Regions from separate parts of the Shewanella sp. FJAT-51649 genome, predicted to be linked through region 1. Evidence: predicted binding sites of a transcription regulator. Region 1 holds the regulator's gene; each other region holds the start of a gene.

Region 1 (5,458 bases):
CCTTGGCCAAAATTACCTAATTTACGAATAGCACCAAAGACTTGCCATACAGATTCTTTCTGTTTTTTCTTACCACTCAACTCTTTGTGATAAGTCGCCACTTCCATCACGTGATCATAACCTAAATACACAGGCACTAAGGTGACAGGGCGTTCGATGCCACGCAGCACACTGTTGATCGTCATGGCGATCATGCCCGTTTTAGGCGCCAACAAACGACCGGTACGAGAACGACCACCCTCAGAGAAATACTCCACCGAATATCCCTTAGCAAACAGCTGATCGAGGTATTCACGGAACACGGCCGTATAGAGTTTATTGCCGTTAAAACTACGGCGAATAAAGAAAGCACCGCCACGGCGGAACAGCGGCCCAGCTGGCCAGAAGTTTAGGTTAATCCCCGCCGCAATATGCGGTGGCACCATGCCTTGGTAATACAAAATGTAGGATAACAGCAGGTAATCCATATGGCTGCGATGGCAAGGTACATACACAATCTCGTGACCATCATGGTGAAGCTGGCGGATTTGCTCAGCACCTTTGATATTGATACCGCTGTAGAGCTTGTTCCATAACCAAGTTAAGAAACGCTCGGCAATACGCACTAAGCTATCGGAATAATTCGCTGCAATTTCATCAAGATATTCAATTGCTGTTTCACGAGCTTGGGTTTCGGAAATCTTCTTACTCGCCGCTTCTTCTTGAATCGCCTTGCGTAAGGATTCGGATTTCAACAGGGAGTGGAACATCGCCTGACGATTAGGCAGCACAGGTCCTGTCATCACCTTGCGCTGGCGGCGGAAATGCACTCTCGCCACCCGCGCTAACTTATGGGCAATCCCCATATCGGTGCCGTGTTCGTCGGCCATGTAACGCAGCGATACGGCATTAGAAAACTGAACAAAGTTGTGGCGGCCTAAAAATAGGATCATCAGGCACTTACGTAACCAAGTTGGGTTTTCACGCTCAAGTACAGCCGCCTTCATGGTGTCGTCTTCTTTACCCGGAGTACGGCCCCAATACAGGCTCACAGGCACCAGCTGAATATCTAACTCAGGCTTTTCTTTATGTACGGCCAACAAACGCATAAAACATTCGAGGAATGGCTCATTACTAGCACGTTCGCCAAACAAAGGCTTACGCCCTTCGAGGCAAACTACGCGGGGCGCAACAACGCCATTTACCACGAGCGGCTCGTAAGGGCTTGGCAAACCCAGCTTAGTGGTGATTTCGCTTAACGCAGCAATATCACTCAGGGATTCTGTTTTCATTACATAAGCAAGCGGTCTGGAGGCGTCCAGATTCAGATCGGCAAAGGGATCCTGCGGCACAACAATAGTGTGCACTAAGTGTTTTTGGATCCAGCGTAATGATTTCAACCAAAGAGAGTCTTGTTTAGGCATTATTCTTATGCAATGTAAGTACGTTCATTAGCCCCATAGAATACCAGATTCTAGGGAACATTCGCTAATACTCTCCAATCGCGTTAAAAAGTGGTTAATACTTGCACTACGAATAATACTGTATATACTAACAGTAACTGTATAGAAAAACAGGAAAGAACATGAGACCGTTGACGCCACGCCAAGCCGAAATTTTAGAGCTGATTAAACGTAATATTGCCGAGACTGGCATGCCACCCACCCGGGCCGAAATCGCCACCCGTTTGGGTTTTAAAAGTGCAAATGCCGCCGAGGAACACCTTAAGGCATTGGCGAAAAAAGGCTGCATCGAGATCATGCCTGGTACTTCCCGCGGGATCCGCCTCCCAGTTGAGGAAGAAGATAACAGCGAATCAGGCTTACCACTGATTGGCCAAGTGGCTGCTGGCGAACCTATCCTCGCCCAAGAGCATGTCGAACAGTATTACCAAGTCGACCCTAGCATGTTCCACCCTGCCGCCGATTTCTTACTGCGTGTCAGAGGCGACAGTATGAAGAACATCGGTATCCTCGAGGGGGATCTGCTCGCCGTTCATAAAGTACAGCAAGCGCGCAATGGCCAAGTAGTTGTTGCTCGCGTTGACGATGATGTAACAGTTAAACGCTTTGAAAAGAAAGGGAATCTAGTTTATCTACATGCGGAGAATGAAGATTACTCCCCAATTAAAGTCGATTTAAGTTTCCAAAGTCTAACAATAGAAGGGCTCGCCGTAGGGGTGATCCGCAATGGAGATTGGCTATGAACAAACTACTAGGTAATGCCCCGCGTCACCCCGGTTTATGGCTCGATGCGGTACGCGAAACCGATACTGACTGGCAGCATACGCCTATCATCACTATGCCTACAGAGAGCCAAGGGCGCCAAGAGCTGATGCAGCTTAGCAAGCAGTTAGCACAACTGAGCCAACAAGGCCGCTGGGTTGTGCTCATCAACCCTCCTAGTATTGGCTACAAACAGTTACTGGCCAGCGCTGGCGTGCGTATGGATCGCGTTCTCTTAGTCCATGCGAAAGATGAAGTCGAAACCCTGTGGGCAATGGAAAAAGCCTTAACCAGTGGCACTTCAAGCGCAGTAATTACTTGGATCCACTCACTCGATGCCCGCGACAATCGTCGTTTGCAAATTGTGGCCAAGAGTGCCCGCGCCATGGGAATCGTGCTCGAAGGTGTTGTAAATCACTCGACTACGGACGCGACACTCAAGCAACCCGCTCACTTTGCCCAAGGTAGTTTTTTTAGCTCTGTTCATTAAAATTTTTGCACTGCGTATTTAGCCTTGAAAGCCGCCTCACCTGTGAATGTGGGGCTTTTTTTTGGCAATTTTTCAGACAATTAGAAAAAGAAGTGATCTTGATCAATTTTTAAACAGCAAGTATGTTTGATTCAGACGAGCATAATATATCGCCCGTTTAGGCAAAAAATATCGACGATTTATCGAATATCTCTTGCCCACAAAAATCGAGAATAATGGGTTTTATTCAGCAGTATGTGCCAGTGTGGCTAATACCAGCAGTAACAATACTTAATCAAAAGTAAGCCGCCAACGCACGTTGAAGTCAGAGAAGCTTTTTTGGGAACTGAAGAGTTTGCATAGAGTTGAGACTTACTGTGTTGCTCTTCTTTGTAGTTGCTATTCGCAATTGGCAGAGGAGAAGTCTTGTGAAGCAATGGTTGTATTGTTTACTCGTGGTGCTATTCGCCCCACCGTTGGCCGCAGCGGACATGCGGTTCAACATGACCCCTGGCGTAACAGAAATCAGTGGCAAGGTATATCACCTTCACATGACGATTCTGTATATCTGCTGCGCAATAGGCCTAGTGGTTTTTGGCGTGATGATTTATGCCATGATCAACCACAGAAAATCCAAGGGCGCGGTCGCGTCTCACTTCCATGAGAGTACAAAAGTCGAAATCGCGTGGACGATTATTCCTTTTGTCATTCTGATCTTAATGGCAATTCCCGCCACGAAAACTCTGATTGCCATGGAAGATCCCAGCAATGCCGATCTCACGGTAAAAGTTACGGGCTCTCAATGGAAATGGCATTATAGTTACTTCGATCAAGACATTGATTTTTACAGCATTCTCGCAACCCCAAGACCTCAAATCGAAGGTAGTGAAGCCAAGGGTGAGCACTACTTACTCGAGGTCGACAAACCCCTAGTATTACCCATCAATCGCAAAATCCGTTTCTTGATGACCTCAGAGGATGTCATCCACTCATGGTGGATGCCCGCCTTTGCCGTTAAAAAAGACGCTAACCCAGGTTTTATCAACGAGGCGTGGACCCGTATCGACAAACCCGGTATTTACCGTGGCCAATGTGCCGAGCTTTGCGGTAAAGACCATGGTTTTATGCCGATAGTGGTGCAGGCATTACCCGAAGCAGAGTTCGATGCTTGGGTTGAAGAGCAAAAGCAAGCCGCCAATGCCGCAGCCCAAGCCGCACAAGCCGCGTTATCGCAAACACTGACGAAAGAAGAGTTGATGGCTCAGGGTGAGCAAGTTTACCTCGGTCACTGCGCGGCCTGTCACCAACCTAATGGTGAAGGTTTACAAGGAGTATTCCCACACCTCAAAGGCAGCACCATTGCGACAGGACCACTGAGTGGCCATCTTGAAATCGTGCTCAATGGTAAAGCGGGTACGGCCATGCAAGCCTTTGGCAAACAATTAACGACCCAAGAAATTGCCGCCGTGATTACCTATGAGCGTAATGCGTGGGGCAATAACACGGGTGATGCGGTGCAAGCCAAAGACGTTGATGCCCATAAATCCGGTGGCACGAGTAGCGAACCAGTAGCAACGACTCCACCTCCCGCAACCACCGATGCCCCCAAAGCGGCGACAGAACCTACCGCCAGCGTCGATCCCGCGAGTCTCCCCACGCTTAGCCATGATGAACTAATGGCCGAAGGGGAAAAAACCTATGCCACGATTTGCGCCGCCTGCCACCAGCTAACGGGTGCAGGTATGCCTCCCGCCTTCCCCGCCCTTGCTGGTAGCGCTATCGCAACGGGTCCTGTCGCCAATCACATCGACATAGTGATACACGGTAAACCGGGCACGGCGATGCAGGCATTTGGCACACAACTCACGCCACAACAGCTTGCCGCCATAATTACCTATGAGCGCAATGCGTGGGGCAATAATACTGGCGATACAGTGCAACCCGCTGATATTGCTCGCCATGGACAGTAGGGGATTAAGATGAGCACACTGACTCAAGATCAAATTGCCGCCCATGATGAACACCATCACGGTGCACCTAAAGGCATCATGCGCTGGTTACTCACCACCAACCACAAGGACATTGGCACCCTGTACCTATGGTTTAGTTTCATAATGTTTTTAACCGGTGGTGCAATGGCCATGGTGATCCGCGCCGAACTCTTTCAGCCCGGATTACAACTCGTTGAACCTAACTTCTTCAACCAAATGACCACAGTGCATGGGTTAATCATGGTATTCGGCGCCGTGATGCCAGCCTTTACAGGACTGGCTAACTGGCTGATCCCGATGATGATTGGTGCGCCCGATATGGCGCTTCCAAGGATGAATAACTGGAGTTTTTGGATCCTCCCCTTCGCCTTTGCCATATTGTTGAGCTCATTGTTTATGGAAGGCGGCGGCCCTAACTTCGGTTGGACCTTCTACGCACCACTCTCGACCACTTATAGCCCTGACAGCACAGCATTATTTGTATTCTCGATTCATATCATGGGAATAAGTTCGATCATGGGCGCCATCAACGTGATCGTAACCATAGTCAACCTACGCGCTCCCGGCATGACATGGATGAAGTTACCGCTGTTTGTCTGGACTTGGCTGATTACCGCCTTCTTGCTGATCGCCGTCATGCCCGTACTCGCTGGCGCCGTGACTATGGTGTTAACCGATAAGTTTTTCGGTACTAGCTTCTTCGAGGCGGCAGGCGGCGGCGACCCTGTGATGTTCCAGCATATCTTCTGGTTCTTCGGTCACCCCGAAGTCTACATCATGATTTTGCCATCCTT
Region 2 (5,458 bases), 1.6 Mb from region 1:
TGTCAGCTCGAGGTTACGGCGCGTTGCCGCATCCAAGACAATCGTATCGGTTTGATTGAAACGGGTAATGGCATTGATATGGGGTAGGGCGGTGCGCTGGGTGTCTTTTACATATTGCATCAAGCAGCCAGCCGCCTGTAGCGAAAGCCTTGCATCGGTAATCCCAAAGCCGTGCAAATCCTTAGTGCCAAATTGTGCCAGCAGCAGTTTAATGCTGGTATCGTAATCAAACTCCCACTCGGGGCGGCGACGCTTGCCTTTAAAATGGTGCAATAGCTCCATCGCGCCAAAATCTTCGCTATAGAGAATTTCGACCGGATTGGTACGTTGCAGCTCGGCTTCGAGGGACTCTTTTGTCTCTAATTCTGCAATCACGAAACGGCCGGAAGACACATCGAGGGTCGCGTAGCCAAAACCGACTTTACCTTGGTAAACCGCGGCTAACAGATTGTCTTGTCTCTCCTGCAATAGCGCTTCGTCGGTCAAAGTACCTGGGGTGACGATGCGCACCACTTTTCGCTCAACTGGGCCTTTTGAGGTAGCAGGATCGCCAATCTGCTCACAGATCGCGACTGATTGACCAATTTGAACCAATTTGGCCAGATAGCCTTCAACGGCATGGTAAGGGATACCCGCCATCGGGATCGGGTCACCGCCACTTTTGCCGCGGGCCGTAAGGGAAATGCCCAATAATTCAGAGGCTCGTTTTGCGTCATCATAGAAGAGTTCATAGAAGTCACCCATACGATAAAACAGCAGCATGTCGTGATGCTCGGCTTTCATGGTCAAATATTGACGCATCATAGGGGTATGTTTTTCTAAATCATCGGTATCTATAGGATTCATTAAATCGTTTTCGTCCGTTATGCCGGCCCAAAGCGGGGAAATAAGTCGTACAGTAATGGGATAAAAAATCAGTGGATGTGCACTATTACTGTCTAAAATAAATTGACGCCAATCTTAGCAATAATTTTCTGAAAATTGACCCTTAAACCATGGATATTCACTGATATCCTGACAAATCTGCAGCACGAGTCGGTAAAAGCTTGTCTCAACGGGAAAATTTTCTGACTGAAAAATAAATCATTCACAGGTCTTGATACTGTATGATTGTACAGTATACTAGTCAGCAGATTATGACAAAGAGCCTCGCTTTTTGTATTACCCGCTTTATTAAATTGAATATCACTTTTGACAGTACTGATACTGTCTTGATGAGGGAACAGGAATGAAGGTCGATCCAAACAAAGAGAAAGCACTTGCTGCGGTATTGAGCCAAATTGAAAAGCAATTTGGTAAAGGCTCCATCATGAAGCTGGGCGAAGACCGCTCTATGGATGTTGAGACTATTTCTACTGGTTCACTTTCCCTTGACGTCGCCTTAGGGGCTGGCGGTTTACCAATGGGACGTATCGTTGAGATCTATGGTCCCGAATCATCAGGTAAAACGACGCTGACATTAGAAGTGATTGCCGCTGCTCAGCGCGAAGGTAAAACCTGTGCCTTTATCGACGCCGAGCACGCGCTAGACCCTATCTATGCTAAAAAGTTAGGCGTAGATATCGATAACTTACTGTGTTCACAACCCGATACCGGCGAACAAGCCCTTGAGATCTGTGATGCGTTAACCCGTTCTGGCGCGGTAGATGTGATCATCGTTGACTCGGTTGCGGCATTAACACCCAAAGCGGAAATTGAAGGTGAAATTGGTGACTCACACATGGGCCTAGCGGCGCGTATGATGAGCCAAGCGATGCGTAAGCTCGCGGGTAACCTCAAGCAATCGAATACACTATTAATCTTCATTAACCAAATTCGTATGAAGATTGGTGTGATGTTTGGTAACCCAGAAACCACAACGGGCGGTAACGCGCTGAAGTTCTACGCTTCTGTTCGTCTCGATATTCGCCGTACTGGTGCTATCAAAGAAGGCGATGAAGTGGTGGGTAACGAGACGCGCGTTAAAGTGGTTAAAAACAAGGTTGCCGCGCCGTTTAAACAAGCTGAGTTCCAAATTCTTTACGGTCAAGGTATCAACCGTACTGGTGAGTTAGTCGATTTAGGTGTTGCCCATAAACTGATTGAAAAAGCCGGTGCATGGTACAGCTACAAGGGTGACAAGATTGGTCAAGGCCGTGCAAATGCCGGTAAATATCTGACTGAAAACCCAGCAATTGCCGCTGAAATCGATAAAACACTGCGTGAGTTACTGCTGAGTAACCCAAGCGCTATGTCTTCATCTTCTTCTGATGATGAAAACAGCGAAGGCAATGTTGATTTCGAAACAGGCGAAGTATTCTGAGCCAGTCAGCCCGTCAAATCGCGGTCGCGCTGTTAGCGCGCCGCGACTATTCCCGCCAAGAAATCCGCTCCAAACTGCTCGAAAAAGGTTTTGAGGTCGTTGATATCGATCCCGTGCTCGATGATTGTGAAGCGTCGGGTTTTATCAATGATAAGCGTTATGCCGAGCTTCTTGTTCGTAGCCATATTGCCCGTGGCCATGGGCCTATTCGTATCCGTCAAGCCATTGCTCAAAAAGGGCTTTCAAAGGATTGTATCGAAGCCGCCTTATCTGCAAATGAGCATGATTGGTTTGAGTTAGCAAAAGCCAAAGCCATCAAAAAATATGTAACCCCTAAAGTCACCGAGGTTAAAGGCTCGCAATCCCGGGAGTTAGTGGCGAAAGAAAAAGCCAAACGGGTGCGGTTTTTACTGAGCCAAGGCTTTAATTACGAACAAGTCTCCTACGCCTTAGATTACGACCCTTTGGCAGATAATGACGACTAACGTCATGGCATAAACTCGCCGCCCTTGGCTTGTCTGGTCATTGTCCTTTACGTTCGGCCGACGTGCTGATCCGGCTCATCGACTCCTCTTTACCGCTTGGCCTTTGTGATAAGCCATGTCTTAGCGGCAAACTCACCGAAAATATGAGATTCCTAAGCCTATATCGCTATTCAAGGCTGGTCGTCTTTCCTCAGTCTGCTTATAATGCTGGGCAAATAGAAATACGGCTACCTTATGGTGTAGCTGGTCATGCTTACCCAATTCAGGACGATTTCATGTATCAAACGACAGCAGCGCTTAGAAGTGCTTTCCTCGAATTTTTCCGCAGCAATGGTCACCAAGTTGTGGACAGTAGTTCTCTTGTACCAGGCAACGATCCCACGCTTTTATTCACTAACGCCGGTATGAACCAGTTCAAGGACGTGTTTCTTGGCATGGACAAACGTAGCTATACACGTGCGACCACTGCCCAACGCTGCGTCCGTGCGGGTGGTAAACACAACGATTTAGATAACGTTGGTTACACCGCGCGTCACCATACTTTCTTCGAAATGCTGGGTAACTTCAGCTTTGGTGATTACTTCAAAGAAGATGCTATTCACTTTGGTTGGACCTTCCTGACTGAAGTCTTGAAGCTGCCAAAGGAGCGTCTGTGTGTGACTGTTTACCAAACAGACGATGAAGCCTTTGAAATTTGGAATAAAAAGATTGGTGTTGCCGCTGAGAACATCATTCGCATCGGCGATAACAAGGGCGCGCCATACGCTTCAGATAACTTCTGGCAAATGGGTGATACGGGTCCTTGTGGTCCATGTACCGAAATTTTCTACGACCACGGCGACCACATTTGGGGCGGACGTCCTGGTAGCCCAGAAGAAGATGGCGACCGTTTCATTGAAATCTGGAACATCGTATTCATGCAATACAATCGCCAAGCGTCTGGTGAAATGTTGCCGCTGCCAAAACCCTCTGTTGATACCGGTATGGGCATCGAGCGTATTGCTGCGATTATGCAGGGCGTTCATTCAAACTACGAAATCGATATTTTCCGCGCCTTGATTGCCAAAGCGGCCGAAATCATCGGTGTGACTGATTTAACTAACAAGTCACTGCGCGTTATTGCCGACCATATCCGTTCATGCGCCTTCTTAGTTGCCGATGGTGTGATGCCATCAAACGAAGGTCGTGGCTATGTGTTGCGTCGTATTATTCGCCGCGCCGTGCGTCATGGTAACAAGTTAGGGGCCACCGAAGCCTTCTTCTACAAGTTAGTTCCGACGTTAATTGAAGTGATGGGCGATGCTGCTAAAGGTCTTGCCGATACCCAAGTGATTGTTGAAAAAGCCCTTAAAGCCGAAGAAGAGCAGTTTGCCCGTACGCTTGAGCGTGGTTTAGGTATTCTGGATAGCGCGTTAAACGAATTGCAGGGCGATACCTTGGACGGTGAAACCGTCTTCAAACTGTACGATACCTACGGCTTCCCAGTGGATTTAACCGCTGACGTATGCCGTGAGCGCAACATTATCGTCGACGAAGCGGGCTTTGAAGTTGCGATGGCTGAACAACGTAGTCGCGCTCAAGCCGCGGGTAACTTCGGCGCCGATTACAACGCAGCTCTCAAGATTGATGAAGAAACGTCCTTCTGCGGTTACACCGAATTAGCGGGCGAAGGCAAGGTAGCTGCACTGTATGTTAACGGTGAATCAGTAGATTCAATCTCTGCCGGCACTGAAGCGGTTGTAGTGTTAGATGTGACGCCATTCTACGCAGAATCAGGTGGTCAGGTTGGCGATAAAGGTGTTCTGGTAGCCGAAGGTGTTGAGTTCGTTGTAAACGACACTCAAAAATTCGGTCAAGCCTCTGGTCATAAGGGCACATTAACAGCTGGCACTATCAGTGTTGGTCAAGCTATTGAAGCCAAAGTGGACAAAAAACTGCGTCACCGCACTCAGTTAAACCACTCAGTTACTCACTTATTACACGCCGCACTGCGTCAAGTATTAGGCACTCACGTTACTCAAAAAGGTTCGTTAGTTGATCCTGAGCGTTTACGTTTCGACTTCTCTCATTTCGAAGCCGTCAAACCTGCGGAATTAAAACAGGTTGAAGAGTTAGTCAACACCCAAATTCGCCGTAACCATGAGCTGAAAGTCGCTGAAATGGCGATTGATGAAGCGAAAGAAAAAGGCGCGATGGCGCTGTTCGGTGAGAAATATGATGCCGAGGTGCGTGTTGTCACTATGGGCGATTTCTCTATCGAACTGTGTGGTGGTACTCACGTTGGCCGTACCGGTGACATTGGTCTGTTCAAAATTACCTCTGAAGGCGGTATTGCTGCGGGCGTTCGCCGTATCGAAGCGGTAACCGGCGCTGCGGCGATGGCCTATGTGGCACAGCAACAAGCGCAACTTGAAGAAGCTGCAGCACTGCTGAAAGGCGATACTCAATCGGTTGTGGCTAAGCTGAAAGCGCAACTGGATAAAATGAAGCAACTTGAAAAAGACATGCAGCAACTAAAAGATAAGTTAGCTGCAGCAGCGAGTGCGGATTTAGCCGGTGATGCCGTTGTGGTTAATGGCGTAAATGTGCTGATTAAGAAGCTTGAAGGCGTTGAAGCAGGTGCACTGCGTGGCCTGCAAGATGAGTTAAAGCAAAAGCTGAAATCCGCCGT
Region 3 (5,458 bases), 1.9 Mb from region 1:
CTCATCGGCTTCACGTGAGGCAATGCGCTCACTTTCAACTAAGGAGACAGTTTTCTCTTTATGATGCTTTTTAAAGTCGGCAATATCTTGATTGATATAGTTAAACTCAACATCGTTCTGAATACGGGCAAGGTGTTTCTTCTCTAAACTCGCCACTAACTCAGGAGTGATGTCGTTTAGGGTGCCGTATTGCGCCATCGGCACTTTGTCCCAAGGTAAAGCATTCTTCTCTTCCGCTTCGCCGTATTCACCCGGCTCTAACGCACTTGGGTAAGCAATGTTAGGGGTTACGCCCTTGAGCTGAGTACTGCCACCGTTGATACGGTAGAACTTTTGAATCGTATACTGCACATGTCCAATCGGCTTCTCGTACATATCGTAGATTCGACCAAGGCTCTTATGCTGCTGCACTGTGCCTTTACCAAAGCTTGACTCACCGACAATCAACGCACGGTCGTAATCTTGCAACGCAGCGGCAAAAATTTCCGAAGCTGATGCACTGTAACGGTCAACCATAATAGTTAACGGACCAGCATAGGTCGTCTTGCCATCGTTATCACGGTGGGCAGACACTCGACCATCGGCGTCACGCACTTGCACCACAGGGCCCATATCGATAAAGAGTCCCGTCAGTAACACGGCTTCGGTCAACGCACCGCCGCCATTACCACGTAAGTCGATGACGACACCTTCAACCTTGGCTTCGTTTAACTTCACCAATTCCTTTTCGACGTCCTGGGATAAGTTCATGTAGAAACCAGGAATTTGAATCACACCCACTTTACGGTTGGCGTATTCACCGTCTTTTGGCTCGATGATCTTTGAGGTCGCGGCACGGTCTTCTAAACGAATTTTGTCGCGCACTAAGGTCAGATTAAACGGCTTAGCGTTAGAGCCGCCCTTCTTAGGTAAAATCTGTAATACGACTTTACTGCCTTTAGGCCCTTTGATCAGATCGACCACATCGTCTAATCGCCAGCCGATCACATCAACAATCTCACCGCCTTCTTGGCCGACACCGACGATCTTATCTTCCGGTGACAGTTTTTCACTGCTGGCCGCAGGACCACCTGCAATCAAACTCTTGATGACAGTGTAATCGTCTTCGAGCTGTAACTGCGCACCAATCCCTTCGAGGCTTAAGTTCATTTCCATTTGGAAACGCTCAGCATTACGAGGCGATAAATAGCTAGTGTGTGGCTCGATGCTGCGAGAAAATGCATTCATCACCGCTTGGAACACATCTTCGCTATTGGTCTGGGTCAGACGCTTGATGGCGTTGTTATAACGCTTTTGCAGAATATCGACGATCTCAGGCCATTTCTTGCCTGTGAGTTTCAGATTCAACGCATCGTATTTAACACGTTGGCGCCACAGCTCGTTGATTTCGGCTTGATCTTTTGGCCAAGCCGCGTCTTCTCTGTCGTACTCGTAGGCATCACCTGGCACGGTGAAATCCATCTCTTTATCGAGCAGAGAAAGCGCGTACACAAAACCTTCGTAACGACGCTTTTGCACTAAATCAAACATCTTGTAGGCAGGGTCAAGATCGCCCGAACTCAACATATCATCGAATTGATTGGTATAAGGCTTAAAACTGTCAACATCGGCTTGCGTCAGCACATTACGACGGTAATCGAGTTGTTGCAGGTAACGGTCGAAGATCTGCGCCGAAAACGCATCGTCTAAGGCGAATCTGTGATAGTGGGAACGAGTGTATAAATCCGTCACTCGCTTACTCGCCACTTTATGCTGCGCTTCCTGCTTGAGAGTGGGTAACTCGCTGATTTGAATCGTGGGTGGTACAGCCCAAGCCGAGAATCCGACAAAAACAGTGGCAATGGATGTAGCCAAAGTGAGTTTTCGCATCAACAAGTTACTCCGTTTGATTAAATAATTACAGCAGGATATGTTCCGCTTTCACTTTTACCGTTAAGCCGCTATCCAGCTGAACATGAATGTCCTCTTTGTTAATGTCGGTGATCACGCCGGCTACTGGCGTCATACCTAACTTAACATTGACACGTTGCTTCTTGGTTAGATCGGTCAATTGCGCTTGCACTAAGTTAACCGCAGGCTCAGCCTTAGGGGCTGCTTTTGCTGGGCGCTCAGTCTTACGTGCAGGTACAGCCACTTTCTTAGGGGCTTTTTTCGCAGGCGCTTTGCCAGCAGGTGCCGCTTTAGGTGCTTGAGCAGCACGCTTAGCTTTGGCTTTATCTTGGCTTTCTTTCAACATAGCTTGAGCATGATCGATATGCTCTTGCTCTAACTCACCGCATGGTTGACCGTCGAGGTCTACACGCTGTGCACCGGCTTTTACCGATTTCAGGTAGCGCCAGCTGCTGGTGTAGCGTCTTAAGGCAACTCGCAGTTGAGTTTTACTGACTTTAGAATCATCAGCCAACCTTTCAGCCAAATCTTGAAACAATCCGATTTTTAATGGCTTAGTTTCACCTTCAGCAATAAAGCACAAAGGAAATGTTTCATACAAATACGCCAAAATTGCGTTGGTGTCGGTCAACTTATCTGTTGATTCCATCATTACTTCCACAGTTAAAAAGGGACATCGAATCCGAGGTGATAAAAATCAGCTTCTTACGAGTCGTTTATCTTGGTTAAGCCCACATATGAGCCAAAGTACAAATTAGCATTCTCGCCGAGTTAACTAAAGTTAAAAAATATAAGTTAACAATTTTTCACGGCTGAACCTATCAGGCTTATTTCAGCTGTGCTCAAAATAAGCCTTATCAGTGCATGCGCTATTATAAGGCGCACGCCACCGATTGCGACTATGAATTATGCGTTATTGTACGCAAATTAAGCAAATAGGCAGTTTTCGAAGCTTTTTACCAATAATTCCAAGCCCTTTTGGTCTTCTTCATCGAAGCGGTCAAAAATAGGGCTATCGATATCCAGCACGGCCACGACCTTACCATCGGCGCGGACTGGGATAACAATTTCAGAATTACTGGCCGAATCGCAGGCAATGTGACCATCAAATTGATGCACATCGGCGACACGCTGCGTCTGATTGGTTTGCGCGGAGGTACCACACACGCCCTTACCCATAGGAATACGGGTACAGGCCACTTTACCTTGGAAAGGACCCAACACCAGTTGGTCACCACGCATCACGTAAAAACCTACCCAGTTGAGTTCGGTCAGGTTATCGTTCAGCAAGGCAGAAAAGTTAGCCATGGCAGCCACTAAATCATCCTCGCCCTCGAGTAAGGCCAGCGCTTGACGATTCAGTGACTCATAAAATTGCGGTTTCATAGACTTCCTAAAAAATTATTCGGCAGCGTCGTCCTTCTTAGGCGCTTTCTTCGCTGCATTTTGTTTTGATGGCGTACTATTAACTTGAACTACGCCTTTAAGCAAGTTTGTCAGCTCATCTTTATTGTTAGCAAAATAGAATGCGAGCTGTTCGCTCACGGTTTCATCAATTCCGAGCTGCGCTTTTTGAATAAATGGAATGAGGTTGTCGGCGATGTCGAGCATCTTATCGTAGGCGTCAGCCTCCTTTTTCGATATGAATGTCATCTTCTCCACCCCTTCTCTTACCACGACAAACTGTGTAATAACTGCCATGACTGCCCTCGCACTGTTTTTATATACAGTAATCAGGATGACATAAAGTGAACTAGTGATGCAAGTGTTCTGATTATTCTGATATTATGAGTGCGCTTTTCGTTGTCGAGATGGGTCAAGCTGTTTGATGTCTCATTGGATAATCTGCTCGTTTACAGATTATTTGCGCAATCTCAATGGCTTTGGGGCTAATTTAATATTTTTATATGCATGAAAATACAGCAGAAAACTCTGTAATCCTCTGTCGTTCCTGCGACTTGGCCATTCGAAAGCGCGCCCTACCTACGGGTGTTAGGGCGTTATGCCCGCGCTGCAGTACCGCACTTTATGACACACCATACTGCTCTGTAAACGGCATGTTGGCGCTGTGCATTACCGCGCTGGTGTTCTATTTCCCCGCCAATTTTTTCCCTGTACTCGAAATCCACTTTTTGGGCAGTATTCGCACCACAACAGTGTTTCAGGGCGCCTTTGCGGTGTTCGACCAAGGTTATTGGGTCGTGGGACTAGCCGTGCTCGCCGCCGCCGTGATTGGCCCGGGTTTATTGATCCTATCGATCCTCAGCCAGATTTTGATTGTCAAATGGGGACTTGGCAGCCCCTTTTGGCGTCGCAGCCTCAAACAGTTATTAAAACTTCAAGGGCTGCTATCCCAGCTGACTATGCTGGAGATTTATGTGATTAGCTTTCTGGTTTCTTCATTTCAATTATCTGATTTTTCTGATATTTACTTCGGAATGGGCACCTTTTGCTTCACTATGCTTTTTTTAGTCACCCTGTTCTTACAGCGGGAATACGATATTGAGCATATGTGGAGTCTACTGATGCAGGGGCGCCGCTAAGATGAAACAACAGGGGAAAGATTTAGGCCTGTGTCTGTGCCGAGTGTGCCGGCAGCTCAATAGCAGTGAAAGCACTCATTGCAGCCGCTGTGAAGCCGAGTTACAGGTGCGCGATTACAGCAGCTTACAAAAAAGTTGGGCGCTGCTGATCACCGCCGCCATTTTGTTGGTTCCCGCTAACCTATACCCTATTACTATGCTCACCAATCAGGGGCAAGTGCGCCACGATACGATTTTCTCTGGCATTATCCATTTAGTGCATTCGGATATGTTGCCCATCGCCATTATCGTGTTTATTGCCAGTATTTTAGTGCCTTGGGTGAAGATTATCGGTTTAGCCACATACCTCTGTGCCATTAGCTTTAATTTGCCGATTTCAAAAAAGAAACTCATGGTGGGATTTCATGTGATTGAGTGGATTGGCCGCTGGTCGATGCTCGATTTGTTTGTGATTTCCCTAACCGTTGCCCTCGTCAATATGGGGCAATTACTCGATGCAAAGCCTGCACCTGCGGCCACGGCGTTTGCATTGGTGATTTTACTGACTCAACTTGCCGCAAAAGTTTTAGACACTCGTTTACTCTGGGATCGATTGGAACCTCAAGATGACACAAATTGAATCGCCAAAAGTTGTGAAGAAAAAACTCTTTTCGCCGATTTGGCTGCTCCCAATTGTGGCGCTCGCACTCGGCGCATGGCTGGGCATTAAGAGCATCAAAGAATCGGGCATTGAAATTCAGATCCACTTCCCCAGTGCCACGGGGATCGACGTGGGTAAAACCCTAGTAAAATATCAAGGTCTTACCGTCGGTAAGGTGAAAGACATTGGTATCGATGAGGATCTTAAGGGCGTAAACGTCAAAGTCATGATGGACTATCGCGCTAAGCCTTTCTTAAATAAAGAGACCCTCTTTTGGTTAGTCACTCCAAAAGCTAGCATCACAGGTGTTGAAGGCTTAGATGCGCTGTTTTCGGGCAACTATATCGCAATTCAGCCCGGTAAAGGCAATGCCGCCACCTTCTTT

The links. Region 1 encodes LexA, which represses DNA repair genes until DNA is damaged. Its sites were predicted from a motif close to TACTGTATNNNNATACAGTA; they were not measured.
Region 2: the regulator LexA is predicted to act here: its motif matches at 1,101-1,120, upstream of recA (recombinase RecA).
Region 3: the regulator LexA is predicted to act here: its motif matches at 3,603-3,622, upstream of K0H59_RS12130 (YebG family protein).

Annotation. Positions count from the first base shown of each region.
Region 1 is NZ_CP080411.1:4,598,006-4,603,463, forward strand. Features, by position in the region: gene plsB (glycerol-3-phosphate 1-O-acyltransferase PlsB) at 1-1,403, opposite strand, end outside; gene lexA (transcriptional repressor LexA) at 1,565-2,185, shown strand; gene K0H59_RS20130 (cell division inhibitor SulA) at 2,182-2,694, shown strand; gene coxB (cytochrome c oxidase subunit II) at 3,102-4,643, shown strand; gene ctaD (cytochrome c oxidase subunit I) at 4,653-5,458, shown strand, end outside.
Region 2 is NZ_CP080411.1:1,346,042-1,351,499, forward strand. Features, by position in the region: gene mutS (DNA mismatch repair protein MutS) at 1-846, opposite strand, end outside; gene recA (recombinase RecA) at 1,229-2,302, shown strand; gene K0H59_RS06055 (regulatory protein RecX) at 2,320-2,787, shown strand; gene alaS (alanine--tRNA ligase) at 3,063-5,458, shown strand, end outside.
Region 3 is NZ_CP080411.1:2,728,671-2,734,128, forward strand. Features, by position in the region: gene prc (carboxy terminal-processing peptidase) at 1-1,869, opposite strand, end outside; gene proQ (RNA chaperone ProQ) at 1,898-2,539, opposite strand; gene K0H59_RS12125 (GAF domain-containing protein) at 2,818-3,276, opposite strand; gene K0H59_RS12130 (YebG family protein) at 3,292-3,591, opposite strand; gene K0H59_RS12135 (paraquat-inducible protein A) at 3,798-4,433, shown strand; gene K0H59_RS12140 (paraquat-inducible protein A) at 4,435-5,052, shown strand; gene K0H59_RS12145 (PqiB family protein) at 5,039-5,458, shown strand, end outside.